Cryptosporangium arvum DSM 44712: one gene and its partner. The main gene of each other region encodes a partner of the protein of the gene in region 2 in a complex. Links are inferred from orthologs where the notes say so. Each region holds a gene or a part of one and is shown on either strand. Other genes may lie near its edges.

Evidence for each region.
Region 1: the proteins of nusB (region 2) and rpsJ are in contact, whole or in part, in a solved structure (PDB 3D3B), measured with the Escherichia coli proteins. The link is inferred for Cryptosporangium arvum DSM 44712 from one-to-one orthologs.

Annotation. Positions count from the first base shown.
Region 1 is NZ_KK073874.1:8,094,950-8,099,093, forward strand. The notes cover bases 477-3,452. They hold rpsJ (30S ribosomal protein S10), read right to left. Parts: upstream 2,131-3,452; coding sequence 1,822-2,130; downstream 477-1,821. Other genes in these bases: rplD (50S ribosomal protein L4), read right to left, coding at 477-1,028; rplC (50S ribosomal protein L3), read right to left, coding at 1,025-1,693; tuf (elongation factor Tu), read right to left, coding at 2,239-3,432. Outside these bases: rplB (50S ribosomal protein L2), read right to left, coding at 1-3; rplW (50S ribosomal protein L23), read right to left, coding at 46-342; more of rplD, read right to left, coding at 339-476; fusA (elongation factor G), read right to left, coding at 3,512-4,144. UniProt on the Escherichia coli protein: Involved in the binding of tRNA to the ribosomes. Part of the processive rRNA transcription and antitermination complex (rrnTAC). The complex forms an RNA-chaperone ring around the RNA exit tunnel of RNA polymerase (RNAP).
Region 2 is NZ_KK073874.1:2,557,563-2,570,828, reverse strand. Bases 8,480-11,437 are described here. They hold nusB (transcription antitermination factor NusB), read right to left. Parts: upstream 10,199-11,437; coding sequence 9,761-10,198; downstream 8,480-9,760. Other genes in these bases: CRYAR_RS11965 (glycoside hydrolase family 9 protein), read left to right, coding at 11,070-11,437; efp (elongation factor P), read right to left, coding at 10,195-10,758; bldD (transcriptional regulator BldD), read left to right, coding at 9,088-9,564; pyrR (bifunctional pyr operon transcriptional regulator/uracil phosphoribosyltransferase PyrR), read right to left, coding at 8,480-8,606. In the rest of the region: carB (carbamoyl-phosphate synthase large subunit), read right to left, coding at 917-4,237; carA (glutamine-hydrolyzing carbamoyl-phosphate synthase small subunit), read right to left, coding at 4,237-5,349; CRYAR_RS12000 (PH-like domain-containing protein), read right to left, coding at 5,346-5,876; CRYAR_RS11995 (dihydroorotase), read right to left, coding at 5,873-7,144; CRYAR_RS11990 (aspartate carbamoyltransferase catalytic subunit), read right to left, coding at 7,141-8,055; more of pyrR, read right to left, coding at 8,052-8,479; more of CRYAR_RS11965, read left to right, coding at 11,438-13,001; aroQ (type II 3-dehydroquinate dehydratase), read right to left, coding at 13,042-13,266. UniProt on the Escherichia coli protein: Part of the processive rRNA transcription and antitermination complex (rrnTAC). The complex forms an RNA-chaperone ring around the RNA exit tunnel of RNA polymerase (RNAP).

The DNA of each region.
Region 1 (4,144 bases), 5.5 Mb from region 2 along the record:
CATCTGTATCCCTCAGCTCTCGATCCTCGATGTGGTCCGGCCCCGTCAGGAGACCGGCCCCCCGAAGATCTCGATGCGGTCACCCGGCGCGAGGCTCACGATCGCGCGCTTGGTGTCCTTCCGCTTACCAGTGCCGAACTTGGTCCGCTTACGCTTCCCCTGCCGGTTCTGCGTGTTGACCGCCGTGACCTTCACGTTGAAGACCTGCTCGACCGCGATCTTGATCTGCGTCTTGTTCGCGTCGGTCCGGACGAAGAACGTGTACTTGTTCTCGTCCAGCAGGCCGTAGCTCTTCTCCGAGACGACCGGAGCGAGCAGGATGTCGCGCGGGTCGGGAATCACTTCTCGTTCTCCTCGGTGTCGAGCTCCGCCGAGCTGGCCTTCGCGGTCGCGCCGCGACCGGAGATCGGGCCCGCCACGAACTCGTCGTATGCGTCCTTGGTGAACACCACGTCGTCGCTGATCAGCACGTCGTAGGTGTTGAGCTGGTCCGGCGCCAGCACGTGCACCTCGGCGACGTTGCGCACCGACAGCCAGCTGTTGCGGTCGCCGCGGGCGACCACGACGAGCACGTGGCGGGAGGTGGAAACGTTCGCCAGCGCCTTGACGGCGTCCTTGGTGGACGGCACGTCGCCGGAGATCAGGGCGTCGAGCACGTGCACACGGCCACCGCGAGCCCGGTCGGAGAGCGCGCCCCGGAGGGCAGCAGCCTTCATCTTCTTGGGCGTCCGCTGCGAGTAGTCGCGCGGCTGCGGGCCGTGGACGACGCCACCGCCGGTGAACTGCGGCGCGCGGGTCGAGCCCTGACGGGCGCGGCCGGTGCCCTTCTGCTTGTAGGGCTTGGCCCCACCGCCGGACACCTCCCCGCGGGTCTTGGTCTTGTGCGTGCCCTGGCGGGCCGCCGCCTGCTGGGCCACCACGACCTGGTGGATCAGCGGGATGTTCGTGGTCACGTCGAAGATCTCGGCGGGCAGATCGGCGGTACCGGTCTTCTTGCCGCCGGCGTCGACGATGTCAATGGAGGTCACTTCGCCACTCCGCCCTTACCAAGCTGGGTCTTGGCGGCGGTGCGGATGAGCACCAGGCCGCCCTTGGGCCCGGGCACAGCGCCCTTGACCAGGATCAGGCCCTTCTCAGCGTCGACGCGGTGCACGCTGAGGTTCATCGTCGTGGTGCGGACGCCACCCATGCGGCCGGCCATGCGCAGGCCCTTGAAGACACGACCCGGGGTCGCGCAGCCGCCGATCGAACCCGGCGCGCGGTGCTTGCGCTGGGTGCCGTGGCCGGCGCCGAGGCCCTTGAAGCCGTGACGCTTCATGACACCCGCGTAGCCCTTGCCCTTGCTGGTGCCGACCACGTCGACCTTGATGCCCTGCTCGAAGATCTCCGCGGAGACCTCCTGACCGACCTCGTACTCAGCCGCGTCAGTGGTGCGGATCTCGACCAGGTGACGCCGCGGGGTGACGCCGGCGACCTTGAAGTGGCCGCTCTCGGGCTTGTTCACCTTCCGCGGGTCGATGCCGCCGAAAGCGACCTGGACCGCGGAGTAGCCGTCACGTTCCGGGGTGCGCACCTGGGTCACGACATTCGGCCCGGCCTGAACGACGGTCACCGGAACGATCCGGTTGTTCTCGTCGAAGACCTGGGTCATGCCGAGCTTCTCGCCCAGGATCCCCTTGATCTGCCTGTCCATCTCTTCTTTCCGACTCTCTTTGGTCCGGATCCTCTCCCGACCTGGATGACTCCGGCCGGGCGTGTCCTTCAAGTGGTGTCGTAATGCGTTGTCGGGCCCTGAGTCCGAACCCGAGCGCGATTACGTCCTTAGAGCTTGATCTCGATGTCGACGCCGGCCGGGAGGTCGAGACGCATGAGCGAGTCGACGGTCTTCGGCGTGGGGTCGAGGATGTCGATCAGCCGCTTGTGGGTCCGCATCTCGAAGTGCTCGCGGGAGTCCTTGTACTTGTGCGGCGAGCGGATCACGCAGTAGATGTTCTTCTCGGTCGGCAGCGGCACCGGGCCCGCAACCGACGCGCCGGTACGGATCACCGTGTCGACGATCTTCCGCGCCGAGCTGTCGATGACCTCGTGGTCATAGGCCTTGAGCCGGATGCGGATCTTCTGTCCCGCCATGGAACCTTCAGTCCTGTCTATTACGCCGGGGGTCGGGTGGCTGCCGGTTAGTAACCGCGCGGAGCGGCGGTCGGATCGATCACGACCCGACCGCCGTCACACGAATTACTACTTGTTGATCTTGCTGATGCGGCCGGCGCCGACGGTCCGACCACCCTCGCGGATCGAGAACCGCAGGTTGTTCTCCATGGCCACCGGCTGGATGAGCTTCACCGACATGTCGGTGTTGTCACCCGGCATGACCATCTCCGTGCCCTCGGGAAGGGTCACGACACCGGTCACGTCGGTGGTGCGGAAGTAGAACTGCGGCCGGTAGTTGTTGAAGAACGGCGTGTGGCGGCCACCCTCGTCCTTGCTGAGGATGTAGACCGTCGCCTCGAACTCCGTGTGCGGAGTCGTCGTGCCCGGCTTGATGACGACCTGGCCGCGCTCGACGTCCTCGCGCTTGATGCCGCGGAGGAGCAGACCGACGTTCTCGCCGGCACGCGCCTCGTCGAGCAGCTTGCGGAACATCTCGACGCCGGTGACCGTGGTGGTCTGCTTGGTCTCCTTGATGCCGACGATGTCGACGGTCTCGTTGACCTTCAGCACACCCCGCTCGACACGGCCGGTGACGACCGTACCGCGACCGGTGATCGTGAAGACGTCCTCGATCGGCATGAGGAACGGCTTGTCCAGGTCCCGCTCGGGCTCCGGAATGGTCTCGTCGACCGCCGTCATCAGCTCGATGATCTTCTCGCCCCACTCGGCGTCGCCCTCGAGCGCCTTCAGCGCCGAGACACGCACGATCGGAGCGTCGTCACCCGGGAACTCGTACTGGTTGAGGAGCTCACGGACCTCGAGCTCGACGAGCTCCAGGATCTCCTCGTCGTCCACGACGTCGGCCTTGTTCAGGGCGACGACGATGTACGGAACGCCGACCTGGCGGGCCAGGAGCACGTGCTCCTTGGTCTGCGGCATCGGGCCGTCGGTCGCCGAGACGACCAGGATCGCGCCGTCCATCTGGGCGGCACCGGTGATCATGTTCTTGATGTAGTCCGCGTGACCCGGGCAGTCGACGTGCGCGTAGTGCCGCGCCTCCGTCTGGTACTCGACGTGCGCGATCGAAATCGTGATACCGCGCTGCCGCTCCTCCGGCGCCTTGTCGATCTGGTCGAACGGCGTGAAGGGGTTGATGTCCGGGTACTTGTCGTGCAGGACCTTGGTGATCGCCGCGGTCAGCGTCGTCTTGCCATGGTCGATGTGACCGATGGTGCCGATGTTGACGTGCGGCTTGGTCCGCTCGAACTTCGCCTTCGCCACTGGTCTTTCCTCCTGTGGACTGAATATCTAGTGGTACGCCGTGCGACGTGGGGTCGGGTATCGCTGTTCCGCCGGCGAATTACTCGCCGGTGGCCTTCGCGATGATCTCCTTCGCGACGTTCGTGGGAACCTCGGCGTAGGAGTCGAACTGCATGGAGTAGCTCGCCCGGCCCTGGGTCTTCGACCGGAGGTCTCCGACGTAGCCGAACATCTCGGAGAGCGGAACCAGGGCCCGAACAACGCGGGCACCGCCACGCTCTTCCATTGCCTGGATCTGGCCGCGCCGCGAGTTGAGGTCGCCGATCACGTCGCCCATGTTCTCCTCGGGCGTGGTGACCTCGACCGCCATCATCGGCTCGAGCAGCGCCGGGTCGGCCTTGCGGGCCGCCTCCTTCAGCGCCATCGAACCGGCGATCTTGAAGGCCATCTCCGAAGAGTCGACCTCGTGGTACTGACCGTCGACAAGCGTGAACTTGATGCCGACGAGCGGGTACCCGGCCAGAACGCCGTACTGCATGGCGTCCTGGGCGCCGGCGTCGACCGAGGGGATGTACTCCCTCGGCACCCGACCACCGGTGACCTTGTTGTCGAACTCGTAGGTCGGCGCGTCGCCGTCCTGCGGGATCGGGTCCAGGTTGATCTTCACCTTCGCGAACTGACCTGAACCACCGGTCTGCTTCTTGTGGGTGAAGTCGTAGCCCTCGACCGAGCG
Region 2 (13,266 bases):
ATCACCGGCAGACGCCCGTCGGTCTCCCGGACGACGAACGCGACCAGCTCGCGGGCCCGGCGGGTCAGCGGCGCACCCGACAACCCACCGGCCTCGGGCGTCTCGACCCCGGCGCGACCCAGCGTGGTGTTCGAGACGATCACGCCCGCGACGCCGTGCGCCGCGCAGACCTCGAGCACCTCGCCGATCGCCGCGTCGGTGAGGTCGGGCGCGATCTTCACGACGAGTGGCACGGGTTGGCCGGCCGGGCGGCGCGGGCCGGGGATCTGCGCCTCGGCGGCGAGCGCCGCCAGCAGCTGGTCGAGCGCGGCCCGGTCCTGCAGCGCACGCAGCCCCGGGGTGTTCGGGGAGCTGACGTTGACCGCCACGTAGTCGGCGTAGCGACCGACCTGCCGCAGCGAGGTCACGTAGTCGGAGACCGCGTCCTCCAGCGGCGTCACCTTGGACTTGCCCAGGCTGACGCCGATCGGGATCGGTAGCGGCGGGCTCCCCCCGGCGGACAGGTCGGCCAGGCGCGCCGCCAGCGCCGCGGCGCCCCGGTTGTTGAACCCCATCCGGTTGACGATCGCCTCGTGCTCGGGCAGCCGGAACAGCCGCGGCCGCGGATTGCCCGGCTGGGCGTGCGCGGTGACCGTGCCGACCTCGACGAACCCGAAGCCGAGCCCGGCCCAGGCCGGCAGCGCGACCCCGTTCTTGTCCATGCCCGCGGCCAGGCCCACCGGCCCGGGGAACCGCACGCCGAACAGCGTGCGGGCCAGGCCGGGAGCGTCGCCGAGGGCCCAGCGGCGGGCGGCCGCGACGGCGGCGGGAGTCCGGCCGAACCGGGTCAGCGCGGACAGCGTCCGCTCGTGGGCGGTCTCGGCGTCGCCTCCGCCGAGGCGGAAGAGCGCCCGGTCCCGCAGGACGCCGTAGACGCTCACCGGCCCAGCGCCCGGTGCAGCTCCTGCAGCGGCCGGACCGAGAGCTCCCCGCGCAGCTGCGCCTCGATGCCGAACACCGCCGCGGCGGCGGCCTGGACGGTCGTGATGCAGGGCACGTCGGCGGCCACCGCGGCCGACCGGATCTCGTAGCCGTCCACGCGCGGCCCGGAGTTTCCGTACGGCGTGTTGACGACCAACTGAACCTCTCCGGCCCGGATCAACGTGACCACGTCGTGATCGTCCTCGCCGCCGGCCGGCTCGAAGTGCTTGCGCACGACGCGCGCCGGGATGCCGTGGCGCCAGAGCACCTCCGCGGTGCCGTGCGTCGCGATCACCTCGAAGCCCAGGTCGGTCAGGCGCTTGACCGGGAAGACGATCGAGCGCTTGTCCTTGTTGGCGACCGAGACGAACACCCGCCCCGACGTCGGCAGCGACCCGTACGCACCGGCCTGGCTCTTGGCGAACGCCGCGCCGAACGTGGTGTCGATGCCCATCACCTCGCCGGTGGACTTCATCTCCGGGCCGAGCAGGCTGTCGACGCCGGCGCCGGTGATCGTGCGGAAGCGCTTGAACGGCAGCACGGCTTCCTTGACCGCGATCGGCGTCTGCTCGCGCGCGAGCGAACCGCCGTCGCCGGTCGGCGGGAGCAGCCCCTCCGCGCGCAGCTCGGCGATCGTCGCGCCGAGCATGATCCGGGCCGCGGCCTTCGCCAGCGGTACGGCCGTGGCCTTGCTGACGAACGGCACGGTGCGCGACGCGCGCGGGTTGGCCTCGAGCACGTAGAGCGTGTCGTCCTTGAGCGCGTACTGCACGTTCAGCAGGCCCTTCACACCCACGCCCGCGGCGATGGCCGCCGTCGACCGGCGCACGTTCTCGACGTCGGCCGAGCCGAGCGTGATCGGCGGGAGCGCGCACGCCGAGTCGCCGGAGTGGATCCCGGCCTCCTCGATGTGCTCCATCACGCCGCCCAGGTAGACCTCGCCGGTGCCGTCGGCCAGCGCGTCCACGTCGATCTCGATCGCGTCGTCGAGGAAGCGGTCCACCAGCACCGGGTGTTCCGGGCTGACCTGGGTGGCCCGGGCGATGTAGGACTCGAGCGTGACGTCGTCGTAGACGATCTCCATGCCGCGCCCGCCGAGCACGTAGGACGGACGTACCAGCACCGGGTAGCCGATCGCCTCGGCGATCTTCTTCGCCTCGGCGTAGGACGTGGCCATCCCGTGCTTGGGCGCGGGCAGGTCGGCGGCCTCCAGCACCCGACCGAACGCGCCCCGCTCCTCGGCGAGGTGGATGCTCTCCGGCGGCGTGCCGACGATCGGGACGCCCGCCGCGGCCAGCCGCCGGGCCAGGCCCAGCGGCGTCTGGCCCCCGAGCTGCACGATCACGCCGACGACCCCCGGCCCGCCGGCCGCCTTCCCGGACGTGTCCTCGGCGTGCCAGACCTCGAGCACGTCCTCGAACGTCAGCGGTTCGAAGTAGAGGCGGTCGGACGTGTCGTAGTCGGTGGAGACCGTCTCGGGGTTGCAGTTGACCATCACGGTCTCGTAGCCGGCGTCGCGCAGGGACATCGCGGCGTGCACACAGGAGTAGTCGAACTCGATGCCCTGGCCGATCCGGTTCGGGCCGGAGCCGAGGATCAGCACCTTCGCACCCGTGCTCGGCGCGACCTCGGTCTCGGCCTCCGGGTCGGTCTCGTACGCGCTGTAGTGGTACGGCGTGGACGCGGCGAACTCGGCCGCGCAGGTGTCGACGGTCTTGTAGACCGGCCGGACGCCCAGCCGGTGGCGCAGCGTGCGGACGCCGTCCTCACCGGCGAACTCCGGACGCAGCGACGCCACCTGACGGTCGGAGAGGCCGGCGCGCTTGGCCCGGCCGAGCAGGTGGGCGTCGAGCACGGGCGCGTCGACGAGCTCGGACCGCAGCTCCACCAGCGAGGCGATCTGGTCGACGAACCAGGGGTCGTAGCCGGAGACCGCCGAGACCTCCTGGACGCTCGCGCCCAGCCGCAGGGCCCGCTCGGCGTCGTAGAGGCGACCGTCGTGCGGCGTCTTCAGCGCCTCGAGCGGGTCGTTGTCGGGGTCGGGCGTCGTCCAGAAGCCACCGGCGGTCGTCTCGGCCGACCGCAGCGCCTTGTTCAGCGCCTCCGGGAACGACCGGCCCAGCGCCATGCCCTCGCCGACCGACTTCATCGTCGTGGTGAGCTCCGGGTCGGCGCCCGGGAACTTCTCGAACGCGAACCGCGGCACCTTCACCACGACGTAGTCCAGCGCCGGCTCGAAGCTGGCCGGGGTCTGCCGGGTGATGTCGTTGCGGATCTCGTCGAGCGTGTAGCCGACCGCGAGCTTCGCGGCGATCTTCGCGATCGGGAACCCGGTGGCCTTGGAGGCCAGCGCCGACGACCGGGACACCCGCGGGTTCATCTCGATCACGACCAGGCGGCCGGTCTCCGGGTGCACCGCGAACTGGATGTTGCAGCCGCCGGTGTCCACGCCGACCGCGCGGAGCACGGCGATGCCGACGTCACGCAGCCGCTGGTACTCGCGGTCGGTGAGCGTCATCGCCGGGGCGACGGTCACCGAGTCGCCGGTGTGCACGCCCATCGCGTCGACGTTCTCGATCGAGCAGACCACGACGACGTTGTCGTTGCGGTCACGCATGAGCTCGAGCTCGTACTCCTTCCAGCCCAGCACGCTCTCCTCGATCAGCACCTCGGTGGTGGGGCTGGCGGCCAGACCGGCGCTGGCGATGCGCTCCAGGTCTTCGGGCGTGTGGGCCATGCCGGAGCCGAGGCCGCCCATCGTGAACGAGGGCCGGATGACGACCGGAAGGCCGAGGTCGGCGACGGTGGCGCGGACCTCGTCCATCGAGTGGCAGACCGCCGAGCGCGGCGTCTCGGCGCCGACCGAGGCGCAGATGTCCTTGAACCGCTGCCGGTCCTCGCCGCGCTGGATCGCGTCGATGTCGGCGCCGATCAGCTCGACGTTGTACTTCTCCAGCACGCCGCGCTCGTGCAGGGCGACCGCGGTGTTCAGCGCGGTCTGGCCGCCGAGGGTCGCGAGCAGCGCGTCCGGCCGTTCCTTCGCGATGATCTGCTCGACGTACTCCGGGGTGATCGGCTCGATGTAGGTCGAGTCGGCGAACTCCGGATCGGTCATGATCGTTGCCGGGTTGGAGTTGACGAGGCTGACCCGCAGGCCCTCCTCGCGCAGCACGCGGCAGGCCTGGGTGCCGGAGTAGTCGAACTCGGCGGCCTGGCCGATCAGGATCGGCCCGGAACCGATGACCAGCACGTGCTGGATGTCTGTGCGCTTCGGCATCAGCTCTTGCCTTCCATCAGCCGGACGAAACGATCGAAGAGATAGTCAGCGTCGTGAGGACCAGCCGCCGCCTCGGGGTGGTACTGGACGCTGAACGCGGGCTTGTCGAGGCAGTTCAGGCCCTCGACGACGTCGTCGTTGAGGCAGACGTGGCTCACCTCGGCGCGGCCGAACTCGGTCTCGGCGGCCCCGTCCCGCGGCGCGTCCACGGCGAACCCGTGGTTGTGCGCGGTGACCTCGACCTTGCCGGTCTGCCGGTCCATGACCGGCTGGTTGATGCCCCGGTGGCCGTAGCGCAGCTTGTAGGTGCCGAAGCCCAGCGCCCGGCCCAGCACCTGATTGCCGAAGCAGATGCCGAACGTCGGGACGTCCGCGCCGAGCGACGCCCGGGCGAGGGCGACGGGGCCGTCCGCCGTGGCCGGGTCGCCGGGGCCGTTCGAGAAGAAGACGCCGTCGGGGGCGAGGCGGAGCAGGTCCTCGGGGGCCGTCGTCGCGGGCAGGACGTGCACCTCGATGCCCCGTTCGGCCATCCGGCGGGGGGTGTTGCGCTTGATGCCGAGGTCGATCGCCGCGACGCGGTACCGGACCTGGCCCTGGGCCGGCACGACGTAGGGCTCGGCCGTGGTGACGTCGCCGACCAGGTCGGCGCCGGCCATCGACGGGCTCGCGAGCACCTTCTCCAGCACCTCGGCGGGGCTCTCCCCGGTGCTGGAGACCGCGGCACGCATCGCGCCGCGCTCACGCAGGTGCCGGGTGAGCGCCCGGGTGTCGACGCCGGCGATGCCGACGATGCCCTCGTCGGCCAGACGGTCGCCCAGCGCGCCGGTCGCGCGCCAGTTCGACGAGATCCGGGCCGGGTCGCGGACGACGTAGCCGGCGACCCAGATCCGCGCGGACTCGTCGTCCTCGCCGTTGACGCCGGTGTTGCCGACGTGCGGCGCGGTCATCGCGACGATCTGCCGGTGGTACGAGGGGTCGGTGAGGGTCTCCTGGTAACCGGTCATGCCGGTGGTGAAGACGGCTTCGCCGAACGTCTCGCCGATCGCGCCGAAGGCCTCGCCACGGAACGTGCGGCCGTCTTCCAGGACCAGCAGTGCGGAGGTGGTGCTCATGCGGTCTTCTCCAGGATCACTTTCTCGATCTCACGCAGGTGGGTGGCGTTGTCGACCCGGTGGTCGGCGCGGAACCCGGTGTCGAGCAGGTAGCCCTGCTGCTCCCAGGTGATCACCAGCATTCCGGCGCCGCCGACGACCTTGTTCGCGTGCCCGGCGTCGAGGCGGGCTGCGGTGATGGCGGCGGCCGGGATGAACAGCGGGTCGCTGCCGTCGCGCTCGATCCGGACGCCCTCGGGGCCGGTGTGCAGGGTGGCGGCGGCCCGGTTGGCCAGGCCGCCGGCGTAGACGCGGGCCTGCCACTCACCGGACTGCGTGGTGCCCGCGTAGAGCCCGTCGGACGCGGCCACGGCGTCGGTGACGGTTCCGGCCGGCAGCGGCAGCAGGTCGGCGTGGGCGGCCACGCGGCGCTTCCAGGCCCGGCGGGCAGCCCACACGATCAGCGCGAACAGCGCCAGCACGACGGCGGTGAACAGGATCCGGCCGGTCCAGTTGTCCGGCGGACGTTCGTAGGCGGCGGCGATCATGCCTGGGCCTTCCCGTCCAGCACCGTGGCCCGCCCCCGCAGGAACGTCGCCACGATCGCGCCGGGCAGCTCCAGCCCGGTGTACGGGGTGTTGCGGCTGATGCTGGCCAGCCCGTCGGGGGTGACCGTCCAGCGCTGCGCCGGGTCCACCAGGGTCAGGTTCGCGGGTTCACCGGGCGTCAGCGGACGACCGTGCCTGCTCTCGAGGTTCGCGATGCGCGCCGGTGCGTGGCTCATGCGCTCCGCGACGCCCGCCCAGTCGAGCAGGCCGGTCTCCACCATCGTCTTGATGACGATCGGGAGCGCGGTCTCCAACCCGAGCATGCCGGGGCGGGCCGCGGCCCACTCGCATTCCTTGTCTTCGCGGGCGTGCGGTGCGTGGTCGGTGGCGACCGCGTCGATCGTGCCGTCGGCCAGGGCCTCGCGCAGCGCGGTGACGTCCTCGGCGGTGCGCAGCGGCGGGTTGACCTTGTACACCGGGTCGTAGGTGGCGGCCAGCTCGTCGGTGAGCAGCAGGTGGTGCGGCGTGACCTCGGCGGTGACCCGGATGCCGCGGCTCTTCGCCCAGCGCAGCACCTCGACCGAGCCGGCCGTCGACACGTGGCAGACGTGCAGCCGGGAGCCGACGTGCGCGGCGAGCAGCGCGTCACGGGCGATGATCGCCTCCTCGGCGACCGCGGGCCAGCCGGCCAGGCCGAGGCGGGCCGACTGCTCCCCCTCGTTCATCTGCGCGCCGACCGTGAGCTTCGGGTCTTCCGCGTGCTGGGCGATGACGCCGTCGAACGCCTTGACGTACTCCAGCGCCCGGCGCATGACCGCGGCGTCGTGCACGCAGTGCCCGTCGTCGGAGAACACCCGCACTCCGGCGGCGGACTCGGCCATCGCGCCGAGCTCGGCCAGGCGCTCGCCCTTCAGGCCCAGCGTGACCGCGCCGACCGGCTGGACGTCGACCAGGCCGACCTCGCGGCCCAGGCGCCAGACCTGCTCGACGATGCCGGCCGCGTCGGCCACCGGGTCGGTGTTGGCCATCGCGCAGACCGCGGTGTAGCCGCCGAGCGCGGCGGCCCGGCTTCCGGTCTCGATCGTCTCGGCGTCCTCCCGGCCGGGCTGGCGCAGGTGGGTGTGGATGTCGACGAGGCCGGGCAGCACCCGGAGCCCGCCGGCGTCGATGACCTCGCCGTCGGTCGTCTCCGCGATCAGCCCGTCCCGGACGGCCAGGTCCCTGGTCGTGCCGTCGGGCAGCGTCGCACCGCGGATCAGGTAGTTCACTGCGAGCCTCCGAGCAACAGGTACAGGACGGCCATCCGGACGTTCACGCCGTTGGTGACCTGTTCGACGATCGTGGAACGGGGGGAATCCGCTACTTCCGGAGTGATCTCCATGCCGCGGTTCATCGGCCCGGGGTGCATGACGATCGCGTGCTCGGGCAGCGCGGCCAGACGCTTGGCATCGAGGCCGTAGCGGCGGGCGTACTCACGCTCGGTCGGGAAGAACGAGGCGTTCATCCGTTCCCGTTGCACTCGCAGCGCCATCACCACGTCCAGCTTCGGCAGCACCGTATCGAGGTCGTACGACACTTCCACCGGCCACGCGCCGACCCCCACCGGCACCAGCGTCGGCGGCGCCACCAGCGTCACCTCGGCGCCGAGCGTCGCGAGCAGCAGCACGTTCGAACGAGCCACCCGGCTGTGCAGCACGTCGCCGACGATGCCGACGCGCAGGCCCTCCAGGCGGCCGAGCCTGCTGCGCATCGTGTACGCGTCGAGCAGCGCCTGGGTGGGGTGCTCGTGGGTGCCGTCACCGGCGTTGACCACCGCACCGTCGACCCATTGGGCGAGGTTGTGCGGAGCGCCGGACGCCTGGTGGCGGATGACCACCGCGTCGGCGCCCATGGCCTGCAGCGTGAGCGCGGTGTCCTTGAGCGATTCGCCCTTGCTGACGCTCGAGCCCTTGGCCGAGAAGTTGATGACGTCCGCGGACAGCCGCTTCGCGGCCGCCTCGAACGAGATCCGGGTGCGGGTGGAGTCCTCGTAGAAGAGGTTGACCACCGTGCGCCCGCGCAGCGTCGGGAATTTCTTGACGCTGCGCCCCGCGGCCGCCGCGAGCTCGGTGGCGGTGTCGAGCACGAGCGTTGCGGTGTCGGCGTCCAGGTCGGCGGCGGAGAGCAGGTGGGGGATCACGAGTCCGCCTTCGCGATCACGACCGCGTCCCGGCCGTCGACCTCGCGCAGCTGCACCCGCACGTTCTCGGTCCGCGAGGTCGGCAGGTTCTTGCCCACGTAGTCGGCCCGGATCGGCAGTTCCCGGTGCCCGCGGTCGACCAGGACCGCGAGTTGGACGCTCTGCGGGCGGCCGAGGTCGGACAGCGCGTCGAGCGCGGCCCGGATCGTGCGTCCGGAGAACAGGACGTCGTCGACCAGGACCACCCGGCGGCCGTCGATGCCCTCGCTGGGCAGATCGGTCTTCTCCAGCGCGCGGGGGGCGCGCAGCCGCAGATCGTCGCGGTAGAGGGTGACGTCGAGCGCGCCGACCGGGAGGGCCACGCCGGTGAACGTCTCGATGCGCCCGGCCAGCCGCCGGGCGAGCGGGGTGCCGCGGGTGGGGATCCCCATCAGCACCGTGTCGGCGCCGCCGTCGGTCTTCTCCAGGATCTGGTGCGCGATCCGGTCGACCGTGCGTGCGACCGCTGATTCGTCGAGGATCTCGCGGACTTCGTCAATGGCAGGCGTCACCGCCGGCCACCTCCTTCCCCGCCTCACGGGACGGGTCGTTAAAGGATGGGCTTGTCGGGAGCAAACCTATCAGCGCCGGTACGGTGCGCGACGGTTCGGCGCACGGCCCTCAGCAGGCTCGCGCGACCCACGTCACACGCGCTTTCCCAGCGCTGACGCCCTCAGCCTTTCGGCCCGTTTCGTACGGGAGATAGCGCGACTTCCGGTACCGATGTGAACCATGTGACGAGAGGGTGATGAACTGTTCCGGTCACACTTCGCAGCGAGAACGGGCACGGTTGCTTACCGCGTGGAATCGACTGGGGCGTTCAACGTCACATCGCCGGGCGGCTACGGTTTCGTCATTCCTCTTGACCGGATTGCCGTTTCGGCTCTACGGTCACTCTCCGTAGCGACCGGGCGCGGTGACGTGGTCCGGCATGTCGCTGCTCGTCCGCCCGCATGCTTTCCCCGGGCATGCGCTTTACCCCTCGGAGTACGAATGTCCGATTACGCCAAGGCCCTCGGTGCCCGGCTGCGAGCCATCCGGCAGCAGCAGGGCCTGTCTCTACAGGGGGTGGAGGAGAAGTCCGGCGGCCGCTGGAAGGCCGTGGTCGTCGGGTCGTACGAGCGCGGCGACCGTGCCGTGACCGTCGCCCGCCTCAACGAGCTGGCCGAGTTCTACCGGGTTCCGATCGCGGAGCTCCTCCCCGGCGACGGCCCCGGCCGTCACGAGGGCGCGAGCAAGGTCGTCATCGACCTCGAGCGTCTCGAGCAGCTGCCCGGTGACGAGCTCGGTGCGGTGCAGCGGTTCGCCCGCAGCATCCAGCAGCAGCGCGGCGACTACAACGGCCGGGTGCTCTCGATCCGCGCCGACGACCTCCGCACGCTCGCGATCGTGTTCGACCTCTCGCCGGCCGGCCTGATCGAGAAGCTCACCGAGTGGAACGTGCTGGTCGCGACGCCGATCCGCCCGTAGGTCCCCCCGGTTCCAGCCGGGGGTGTCGGCTGGAACGAGACGAAGCCCCCCGCGCCACAGGCGCGGGGGGCTTCGTCGTTGCTCTGACCTGGAGCCCGCTCAGGGCGACGCTGCCGATCGGGCGGCAGGACGCCGCGTATAGCTGATACTCAAGTCCTGCCGCCCGCTCGGCAGCGTCGTTCTGAGCGGGCCGCCCCTAAAGCTCGGCTTTGACTAGTTGTAGGCGGCCCAGGAGGCCGTTGACGAACCTCGGGGACTCGTCGGTGGAGAGCTCGCGGGCCAGGTCGACGGCCTCGTCGATCGCTACCGCGTCCGGGATGTCCTCGCGGAACAGCAGCTCGTAGATGCCGAGCCGCAGCAGGTTCCGGTCGACCGCGGGCATCCGGTCGATCGTCCACCCCTCGGCGTACGTCGCGATCAGCTCGTCCAGCCGTGCCCGATTGGTGGTCACGCCCTCGACGAGCGTGACCGCGTACTGCGGGACCGGAGGGTCGGACTGCGCGAGCCGGTCGCGAGCGGTCGCGAGCGGTTCGGTGCCGCGGACGTCGGCCTCGAACAGGATGTCGAGGGCACGCTTGCGTGCTTTCCGGCGCGCCGAACGCTTCTCCGGGTCCTTCGAGGTGGGACTGGTCACCCCGTGACCCGGCCGATGTACCGTCCGTCGCGGGTGTCGACCTTCAGCTTGTCGCCGGTGTTGACGAAGAGCGGCACCTGGATCGTGGCGCCGGTCTCCAGCTCGGCCGGCTTCGTGCCACCGGTCGACCGGTCGCCCTGCAGGCCCGGGTCGGTGTGCGCGACGACGAGCTCGACCGAGGCCGGAAGCTCGACGTAGAGCGGCGTCGCGTCGTGCAGCGCGACCGTGACCTCGGCGTTCTCCAGCAGGTAGTCGGCGTTGCCGCCGACGGTGCCCGCCGGGACCGTGATCTGGTCGTAGGTCTCCGAGTCCATGAACACGAAGTCCCCGCCGTCCTTGTACAGGTACGACATCGCGGCCTTGTGAACGTTCGCGGTGTCGACCTTGACGCCGGCGTTGAACGTCTTGTCGACGACCTTGCCGGTCAGCACGTTCTTCAGCGTCGTCCGCACGAACGCGCCGCCCTTGCCGGGCTTCACGTGCTGGAACTCGACGACGTTCCAGAGCTGACCGTCGAGGTTCAGCGTCATGCCGTTCTTCAGGTCGTTCGTGGTGGCCATGCGGAAGCTCTTCGTCTCCTGGTCGGCCGGCCTGCCCAGCGCGGGGCGCAGTGGGGAAAACCGGTGCGCAAGTCGTAGGGATTCACTGAGAAGCGGGGCGGCGGCTGCCACCCGCTTGTCAGGTCACCAGATACTACCTGTATCCGATAGTCGACCCTACCGGCTCCACGTCTGCCGGGAGGTGGTCGGCTGACGGCCGCAGGTCCGTCCCCCGGCTGGCCAGCACCGACCGACCCGAGCGGGGTCGGACCGAAACAGCAGGAAGGGAACTCGTGCATAACCGCCGCCCAGCGGTCATATCCCGGCTACTCGTGGGGGCAGCCGCCGTCCTGACCACGCTGGCGCTGGTCGCCGGCTGCACGGGCGACGATCCCGACGAGGACGCCGCACCAGACCAAGACGCACCGGTGGGCAGCTGGGAGCCGGTGGGCCCCACCGATGCCGTCGTCCGTACCGACCAGGTCGGCTACGGCACCACGGAAACGAAGATCGCGGTCCTGCTGGCTCCGCGCCAGGCCGACGACGCCGCGTTCCTCGTCGAGCGGCAGGACGGCTCGGTCGCGATGAAAGGCACGGTCGGCGAGGACCGCGGCTCCTGGAGCACCCGGTACCCGGCCACCTACCCGATCGACGTCTCGGAGTTACGCACCGCGGGCACCTACCGCATCCGGGTCAGCGGTGGGGTCACCGCCGCCTCGCAGGTGTTCGTCGTGGGGGCGAGCAAAGAACTGTTCGGCCAGGTCGCGGCCGACACCGTGCAGTTCTTCGGGGTTCAGCGCGACGGCGAGGACGTGTTGTCCGAGCCGATCCCCCGGCGGGCGTCCCACCTGCACGACGACGCGGCGGCCGTCTACGAGGCACCCGAATTCTCCGAGGGCGACGACCTCGGCGCCGGGCTGAGCACGGTCGACGGCGCGCCGACCGTCGACGTCAGCGGCGGCTGGTTCGACGCCGGCGACTACCTCAAGTTCACCCACACCACCGCGTACGCGCTGACGCTGATGCAGCTGGCCCAGCGGGGCGGCGACGCCAGCATCGGCAACGGCAAGGCGATCGAGGGCCTTTCGGACGAGACGACGTTCGGCATGGACTGGCTCGACAAGATGTGGGACGAGAAGACCGGCACGCTGTACCTGCAGGTCGGGCTGGGCAGCGGCGGCGTCGACGGGATCGTCGGCGACCACGACGTCTGGCGGCTCCCGCAGGACGACGACAGCGCGTCCGGCGACGGGAAGCGCTACCTGCGCAACCGGCCGGTGTTCCGGGCCAACTCCCCCGGCGAGCTGATCAGCCCCAACCTGGCCGGGCGGGTGGCGTCGGCGTTCGCGCTGGCCGCGCAGGTCGAGGCCGGCGACGACCCGACGCGCGCACGGGCGCACCTGGACGCCGCCGCGAAGATCCTGAGCCTGGCCGACACCGACGACCCGGGCACGCTGCTGACGACGTACCCGCGCTCGTACTACGCGGAGAGCACCTGGACCGACGACATGGCGCTGGGCGCGACCGAGGTCGCCCGGGCCGGGTTCGTGCTCGGGGACGACCGCTGGTCGACGTGGGCCGGGCAGGCCGCGCAATGGGCCGGGCAGATGACCGGCTCCGGGAGCAAGCAGCCGCTGAACCTCTACGACGTGGGGCCGGTGGCCGACGCCGAGCTGTACGGGCTGATGGCCGAGACCGGCAACAAGCCTGCCGGTGTGACGCCGGAGGCGCTGATCGCCGACCTGAAGACGCGGCTGGAGACCGGGGTCTCGGCGGCACGCAAGAGCCCGATCGGGGCGGCGGCGCCGATGACCCAGTCGGACTTCACGACGAAGACGTTCGGCTGGAGCGCGGTCGCGGCGCTGTACCGCCGGGCGGCCGAGGACGACTCGTACGACGCGTTCGGCACGGCGCAGCGCAACATCGCGCTCGGGACCAACGGGTGGGGATTGTCGCTGGTGGTCGGCGTCGGGAACACGTACCCGAAGTGCATCCACCACCAGATCGCGAACCTGGCCGGCGACCTGAGCGGGAAGGGCAAGATCGCGACCGGAGCGGTGCTGAACGGGCCGAACGCGGCGAGCGCGTTCAAGTCGCTGACGAGGTCGTCGACCGCGAAGGACTGCACGGGGGTCGACGTGAGCCGGTTCGACGGGCAGGACGCCCGCTTCGTCGACCAGCCCCACGCCTACTCCAGCGTCGAACCCGCGATCGACTTCACCGCCACCGCGCTCCTGGCGGTGACCCTCGAGTCACGGCTGTGACCCGATCGGGGGCGGGGGCCGAGGCCTCCGCCCCCGGGGCTCACACCGCGGCGAGGTGACGCAGCGCCAGCGTGTAACCGGTGAGGCCGAGGCCGATGATGGCGCCGGTGGCGACCGGGGAGATCACCGAGTGGTGGCGGAACTCCTCGCGCTTGTGGACGTTGCTGATGTGCACCTCGATCAGCGGCGCCACGAGCATCGCGCAGGCGTCGCGGACCGCGATGTTGTAGTGGGTCCACGCGCCCGGGTTGAGCACCACCGGCGC